3 regions of the Streptomyces sp. NBC_01198 genome follow, and region 1 is predicted to be linked to each of the others. Evidence: riboswitches for the same ligand, from Rfam matches in the RefSeq annotation. Region 1 holds a riboswitch; each other region holds the start of a gene.
What was found. A riboswitch is a leader RNA that binds a small molecule or an ion and turns the genes downstream of it on or off. The one in region 1 is predicted to bind S-adenosylmethionine.
Positions count from the first base shown of each region.

Region 2: another riboswitch for S-adenosylmethionine. It lies ahead of OG702_RS26945 (aminotransferase class V-fold PLP-dependent enzyme); the one in region 1 lies ahead of thrC (threonine synthase).
Region 3: another riboswitch for S-adenosylmethionine. It lies ahead of OG702_RS15355 (putative leader peptide); the one in region 1 lies ahead of thrC (threonine synthase).

Region 1 covers NZ_CP108568.1:4,887,545-4,889,800, forward strand. The annotation lists gene OG702_RS21885 (glucosyl-3-phosphoglycerate synthase) at 1-603, opposite strand, end outside; SAM riboswitch class I at 756-882, shown strand; gene thrC (threonine synthase) at 900-2,210, shown strand; gene OG702_RS21895 (MoaD/ThiS family protein) at 2,207-2,256, shown strand, end outside.
Region 2 covers NZ_CP108568.1:6,051,333-6,053,588, forward strand. The annotation lists gene trpD (anthranilate phosphoribosyltransferase) at 1-804, shown strand, start outside; SAM riboswitch class IV at 880-996, shown strand; gene OG702_RS26945 (aminotransferase class V-fold PLP-dependent enzyme) at 1,166-2,256, shown strand, end outside.
Region 3 covers NZ_CP108568.1:3,435,008-3,437,263, forward strand. The annotation lists gene OG702_RS15350 (LLM class flavin-dependent oxidoreductase) at 1-425, opposite strand, end outside; gene OG702_RS15355 (putative leader peptide) at 646-804, opposite strand; SAM riboswitch class IV at 844-958, opposite strand; gene OG702_RS15360 (hypothetical protein) at 1,148-1,276, shown strand; partial or broken gene OG702_RS15365 (hypothetical protein) at 1,808-1,888, shown strand; partial or broken gene OG702_RS15370 (ABC transporter permease subunit) at 2,068-2,217, shown strand.

The DNA of each region.
Region 1 (2,256 bases):
CGGCTGCACGAAACCGGCCAGCCGCGGCCAGTGCAGGTTGAGCAGCGGGCGCGCGACGAGTTCGGTGACGCGGCCGCCGCCCGCCGCGACGACGCCGCCGCCGGTCTCAAGCGGCCGGTCGTACATCGCCTTGACCAGGTGCAGGGACGGATCGGTGAGCAGCGGCCCGACGATCCCCGACACGAAGCGGGAGTCGAACTCCCGCAGGTCCGCGTCCACGAAGCACACGATCTCCCCGCTGGTGACCAGCAGCGACCGCCACAGCACCTCGCCCTTGCCGGCCACCGCCGGCATCCGCGGCAGGATGGCGTCCCGCGACACCACCGTGGCGCCGGCGTCCGCGGCGACCCGGGCGGTGGCGTCCCTCGACCCGGAGTCGACGACGACGACCTCGTCCACCAGCGGCACGTCCGCCGTCATCAGGTCGCGGCGGATCACGCCGACGATCTCCCCGACCGTGGCTTCCTCGTCGAGCGCGGGCAGTACCACACTGACCGTCCCCGCGGAACCCGCTGCCCGTTTTGCGGCCAGCAGCAGGTCAAGCGGCCGGTCGGCGGCCGACCAGGACCGGGTGGTCAGCCAGCGCTCCACCTCATCCAGCACGTGCGCGTCTCCCGTGTGATCCATCTCGCGGTTCGGACGACTATCTCAACAGCCGCCCTCGTCCGTTACAGTCTTGAACAACGCCTGTGCGCCCCGCATGCCGGGGTGCCACGGCAGGACAAACGCCCGGACCCCGCCGTCCGGTGCCATACCGCTCATCCAGAGGGGCAGAGGGAACGGCCCGTTGAAGCCCCGGCAACCCTCCCGCCGACCGCGAGGTCATGGTGGGGAAGGTGCCAATTCCGTCTTGTGGCGATTCCGCCGCGAGGAAGATGAGGAGAAAGGGCCTCGCCATCATGGCTGTGCAGACCGACGCCGGCACCACCACCACTACCGACTCCGCCGCCCCGGAGACCCCCGCCCCGTTCGGCCCCGCCGCCGCACTGTCCTGCCGTGAGTGCGGCACCCGCTTCCCGCTGAGCCCGGTGTTCGCCTGCCAGGAGTGTTTCGGGCCGCTGGAGGTGGCCTACGACCTGCCGCTGGGCGACCCCGAGGGCCTGCGCAAGCGGATTGAGGCGGGCCCCGCGAACATCTGGCGCTACGCCCCGCTGCTGCCGGTGCCCGCCGACGTCACCGAGAAGCAGAATCTCAACCCCGGCTGGACCAAGCTGGTCAAGGCCGACAACCTGGCGCGCGAGCTGGGCGTCACCGGCGGCCTGTACGTCAAGGACGACACCGGCAACCCGACGCACTCCTTCAAGGACCGGGTCGTCGCGATCGCCCTGGAGGCGGCCCGCACCTTCGGCCTGACCACGCTGTCCTGCTCCTCCACCGGCAACCTGGCAGGCGCGGTCGGCGCCGCGGCGGCCAGGGCGGGCTTCCGCTCGTGCGTGTTCATCCCGCACGACCTGGAGCAGGGCAAGGTCGTGATGGCTGCGGTCTACGGTGGCGAAGTGGTCGCGATCGAGGGCTCGTACGACGACGTGAACCGCTTCTGCTCCGAGCTCATCGGCGACCCGATCGGCGAGGACTGGGGCTTCGTCAACGTCAACCTGCGGCCGTACTACGGCGAGGGCTCCAAGACGCTGGCGTACGAGATCGCCGAGCAGCTCGGCTGGCGGCTGCCGGACCAGCTGGTCATCCCGATCGCCTCCGGCTCCCAGCTCACCAAGATCGACAAGGGCCTCCAGGAGCTGATCAAGCTCGGCCTGGTCGAGGACAAGCCCTACAGGATCTACGGCGCCCAGGCCGAGGGCTGCTCGCCGGTCTCCGCGGCATTCAAGGCCGGCCACGACGTCGTACGCCCGGTCAAGCCGGACACCATCGCCAAGTCGCTGGCCATCGGCAACCCGGCGGACGGCCCCTACGTGCTGGACATCACCCGGCGCACCGGCGGCGCGGTCGAGGACGTCACCGACGAGCAGGTCGTCGACGCCATCAAGCTGCTGGCCCGCACCGAGGGCATCTTCGCCGAGACGGCCGGCGGGGTGACCGTCGGCGTGCTCAGGAAGCTGATCGAGTCCGGGCAGCTCGACCCGGCCGCCGAGACCGTCGTGCTGAACACCGGCGACGGCCTGAAGACCCTGGACGCGGTGTCCCCGACCACCGGGCCGACCGCGACCATCCGTCCCACCGTTGCCGCTTTCCGAGAGGCTGGCCTCGCATGAGTGCTTCCGTCCGTATCCCCACCATTCTCCGCACCTACACCGGCGG
Region 2 (2,256 bases), 1.2 Mb from region 1:
CCCACCGTGGACATCGTCGGTACCGGCGGCGACCGGGCCAGAACCGTCAACATCTCCACCATGTCGGCGATAGTGGTGGCCGGCACCGGCGCGAAGGTCGTCAAGCACGGCAACCGGGCCGCGTCGTCGGCCAGCGGTGCCAGCGACGTCCTCGGGCACCTCGGGGTGAATCTGGACCTGACCCCGGAGCGGGTCGTGGAGGTCGCCGAGGAGGCGGGCATCACCTTCTGCTTCGCGGTCCGCTTCCACCCGGCGCTGCGCCATGTGGCCACCGCTCGCGCCGAGTTGGGGGTCGCCACCACCTTCAACTTCCTGGGCCCGCTGACCAACCCGGCCCGGGTGCGCGCGCAGGCCACCGGGGTCGCCGACCTGCGGATGGCGCCGATCATGGCCGGCGTGCTGGCAGAACGCGGCTCGTCCGCGCTGGTCTTCCGCGGTGACGACGGCCTGGACGAGCTGACCACCACCGCGACCTCGCAGGTGTGGGTGGTCGGCGACGGCAAGGTCGCCCAGCACACCTTCGACCCGCGCGACATCGGGATCGACCTGGTGCCGGTCGAGGCGCTGCGCGGGGGCGACCCGGCGCACAACGCGGACGTCGCCCGCAGGGTGCTGGCCGGTGCGACCGGGCCGGTACGGGACGCGGTGCTGCTCAACTCCGCCGCCGCGCTGGTGGCGCTGGCCCCGGGGGCGGGCACCCTGGAGGAGCAACTGGCCGCCGGGGTGGCCAGGGCCGCGGAGTCCCTCGACTCCGGCGCGGCCGCCGCGGTGCTCGAGCGCTGGGCGGCCGCCACCCACGCCTGAGCCGAACGAGCAGGCGCCGTCCGTACCTCGGACGGCGCCTTGCGCATCCGGCGTCCTGTGGCAGAATCCCTTGCAGGTCACGAGTGACAGCGCAAAGGCCCCGGCTCGCTGTCCGGCAACCCTCCGTCCGAGGCGGGGTGCCCCGGGTGATGACCGGGCTGCGGGCAGCGAGGCTCGCAGCAAGCCGGACTCGGGAGTTCATCATGCGCAAGCGAATGCGATAGGGCCACTGGCCCCGGTTCCGCCGTACCGCGGTGCCGTAGTGCACCGGTCCGTCTTCCCTCTGCCGCCGTCCGACCGCGACGCAGCGCCGTGCCCCGGCGCGCGGCGCTGTCGCCTGCCTTCGTGCCAGGAGCCTGCCATGACCCTTTCCTTCACCGCCTCCAGCCCGCTGACCTGCGACGTCCCGGTGCCTCCGCTGCCCGTGCTCGGCCGGGACGTGACCGTGCCGCTGGTCACCGGCGGCGAGGTCGGTTATGCCGCGCTCGACTACGCCGCCAGCGCGCCCGCGTTGCAGCGGGTGTGGGACGACGTGGCCGCGTACGCCCCCTACTACGGCAGCGTGCACCGGGGCGCCGGGTATCTGTCGCAGCTGTCCACCGAGCTCTTCGAGCAGAGCCGGGCGACGGTGGCGGACTTCCTCGGCTGCCGGCCCAACGACGAGGTCATCTTCACCCGCTCCACCACCGATTCGCTGAACCTGCTGGCCGCGGTGCTGCCGGCCGGCACGCAGGTCTTCGTCTTCGAGACCGAGCACCACGCGGCGCTGCTGCCGTGGCAGCGCGCCAAGGGCGCGCGCGTCACCTGTCTGCCCGCGCCCCGTACTCCCGAACAGGCCGTCGCCGCACTCGACGTGGCGCTGCACGGGGCGCCCAAGGGACCGAAGCTGGTGTGCGTCACCGGCGCGTCCAACGTGACCGGCGAGCTGTGGCCGGTGCGCCGGCTGGCGGCCGCCGCGCACCGGCACGGCGCCCGGATCGTGCTGGACGCCGCACAGCTCGTACCGCACCGCCCGGTGGACATCGCCGAACTCGACGTCGACTGGGTCGCCTTCTCCGGGCACAAGCTCTACGCGCCCTTCGGCGCCGGCGTGCTCGCCGGGCGGCCGGACTGGCTGCGCGACGCGGAGCCCTACCTCGCCGGCGGCGGCGCGACCCGTACGGTGGTCCGGCGGGCCGACGGCCAGGTCGAGGCCGAGTGGCAGGAGTCGGCGGCCGCCCGGCACGAGGCCGGGTCGCCCAACGTCATCGGGGCGTACGCCATCGCGTCGGCGTGCAAGGCGCTCACCGAGGCCGGGTTCGACGAGCTGGCGGCGCACGAGCGCCAATTGCTCGGGCTGCTGCGGGACGGCCTGGCGGCGATCCCCGAGGTGCGGGTGCTGTCGCTGTTCGGCGCGGACGCCGACCGTGTGGGGGTGCTGAGCTTCGTCGTCCAGGGCTGGAACAGCTCGCA
Region 3 (2,256 bases), 1.5 Mb from region 1:
CGCCGGAACAGCTCGTAGCCCTCGGCGTTGCGGTCCCACTGGTCGTCGGTGGTGACCTGGAAGAGGTCGCGCTGGGCCGAGCCGTTGCCCTTGCCGACGATCAGCTCAAGGCGCCCGCCGGACAGGTGGTCGAGGGTGGCGTAGTCCTCGTAGGCGCGTACGGGGTCGAGCAGGCTGAGCGTGGTGACGGCGGTGAACAGCCGGATCCTGGACGTCAGCGCCGCGAGGTGGCTGAGCACCACCGGCGGCGCCGAGGAGATGAACGGCCGCTCGTGGCGCTCCCCGACGCCGAAGCCGTCGAAGCCCAGCTCCTCGGCCAGCACGGCGTTGCCGATCACCTCGCGGAAGCGGTCCTGGGTGGACTTCACCTCCCCGGTGACCGGGTGCGGGCTGTGCACGATCAGGGTGATCGTCAGGAACTTCACGACGCCGCCTCCGTAGGGGTGCCGCCGACGCCGGGGAGGTGCGCGGCTTGCTGGGTCTGCTGGACGGGCTTGCTCATGCGGGATGTGCCCTTCCTGGGTCTCGCGCGGGGCGCTCAGGCGGCGGCCACCGGGCGCAGGCATGCCGAACGGGGCCCGCGACGGGCGGGCCCGGGGCGTTCAGCGAGGAGGGAGGGAGGTGGGGACGGGGGGTGGAGCGGCGCTAGCCGGCCGTGCGCGGCAGCGCGGCGGGCCGGTGGTCAGGCCCCGGCACGGCCGTCGGCGTGCCCGGACACAGCGCGCCGGCGACGCGCAGGAGATCGATGTGGCGGCGGGAGAAGCGGCCGAGGAAGGGCAGCGACCGCCCAGTGGTGTCCTGCACCGCGTCACCTCCCGGTCCCGATCGGCCAACGCCTTTTCGAGTGCGCACTTGCCGAGCCGTCGTCGGCTCCGCCGGGTCCTCACCTGGAGCACCCCGCCGCGACGGAGGGTTGCCGGTCAGCCGGCCAGGGCCTTGGTTGCTGACACTCATGACCTGCAAGCACGGTAACTCCGGCGCGCCGCCGAACACAATCCCTCCCGGCCAGGAGTGACCCCCGTCGCCTCCCGCACCGTTCCGGCCATCGGGGGATTGTCTGACCGCTGCCCTCCGGTTAACGTGCTGTAGGCAAAGGTCCCGCAACCAGGGCGGACGAGCACGACGCGAAGAGGGCGAGGGGACGGACATGGACGCGATGCAGCGCGAGACCGCGTCGTACCCCGATGGCTCGTTCCGTACCCGGGTCACCCGGCGGCACGTCGATCTGCTCCGCGTCAGCAGCGTCCTGTGTCGGGAAACGCCCGCGGTCCGCTGACCGCCCGCGGGCCCGCCGATCGGCCCCGACTCCCCGCTCCACCCCGGCAGTTGACGCGCGCCCGATGACCGGCGCGCAGCCCGGCCGAGCGCGGCACCGCCTCTTCGCGCCTTCCTCCCGATAGCTCCGGGCGACCGTACGACACCCCCCTGCGGGGTGCCGTTCCGCTCCGCGCCGCCGTGCTCCCCGACGAGACGGGACACCCCCATGACCCAGCACGACATCCCCGGGCCTGCCACCGCCGCGCCCGGCCACCCCCCGCCCGTTCCGGCCGGGACCGTGCCCGGCCGGGCACCGCTGCGCCCCCTCGACAGCCGGCCGGCGGACCAGGACCTGCTGGCCGCGCGGCTGGTCCCGCTGCGCCGCCCCGGCCAGTGGATCTCCGCGGCGGTCCTGCTGGTGCTGTTCGCCATGCTGGTGCACACCCTGCTGGCCAACCACCGCTTCCAGTGGGGCGTCGTCGGCCACTACTTCCTGCACGGCTCGATCCTGCACGGTCTGGTCCTGACGCTCTGGCTCACCGCCGCCGTGATGACCAGCGGCTACCTGCTCGGCATCGGGATCGCCGCGATGCGGCTGTCCGGCAACCCGGTGCTGCGCGGCCTGAGCTTCGGCTACGTCTGGCTGCTGCGCTCGGTCCCGCCCCTGGTGCAGCTGCTCTTCTGGTACGAACTGGCCTCGCTCTACCCGCGGTTGTCGCTGGGGGTGCCCTTCGGGCCGGAGTTCGCCTCGGTGAGGACCGCGCACCTCTTCAGCGGCATCCTCGCCGCCTACGTCGGACTCACCTGGACGTGGCCGCGTTCGCCGGCGAGATCGTCCGCGGCGGCATCCTGTCCGTCGATCCGGGCCAGCGGGAGGCCGCCAAGGCGCTCGGCCTGCGCGACGAGCGGATCTTCCGCCGGATCGTGCTGCCGCAGGCGATGCCGGCCATCGTCCCGGCCTCGGGCAACCTGCTGATCGGCATGCTCAAGGCGACCTCG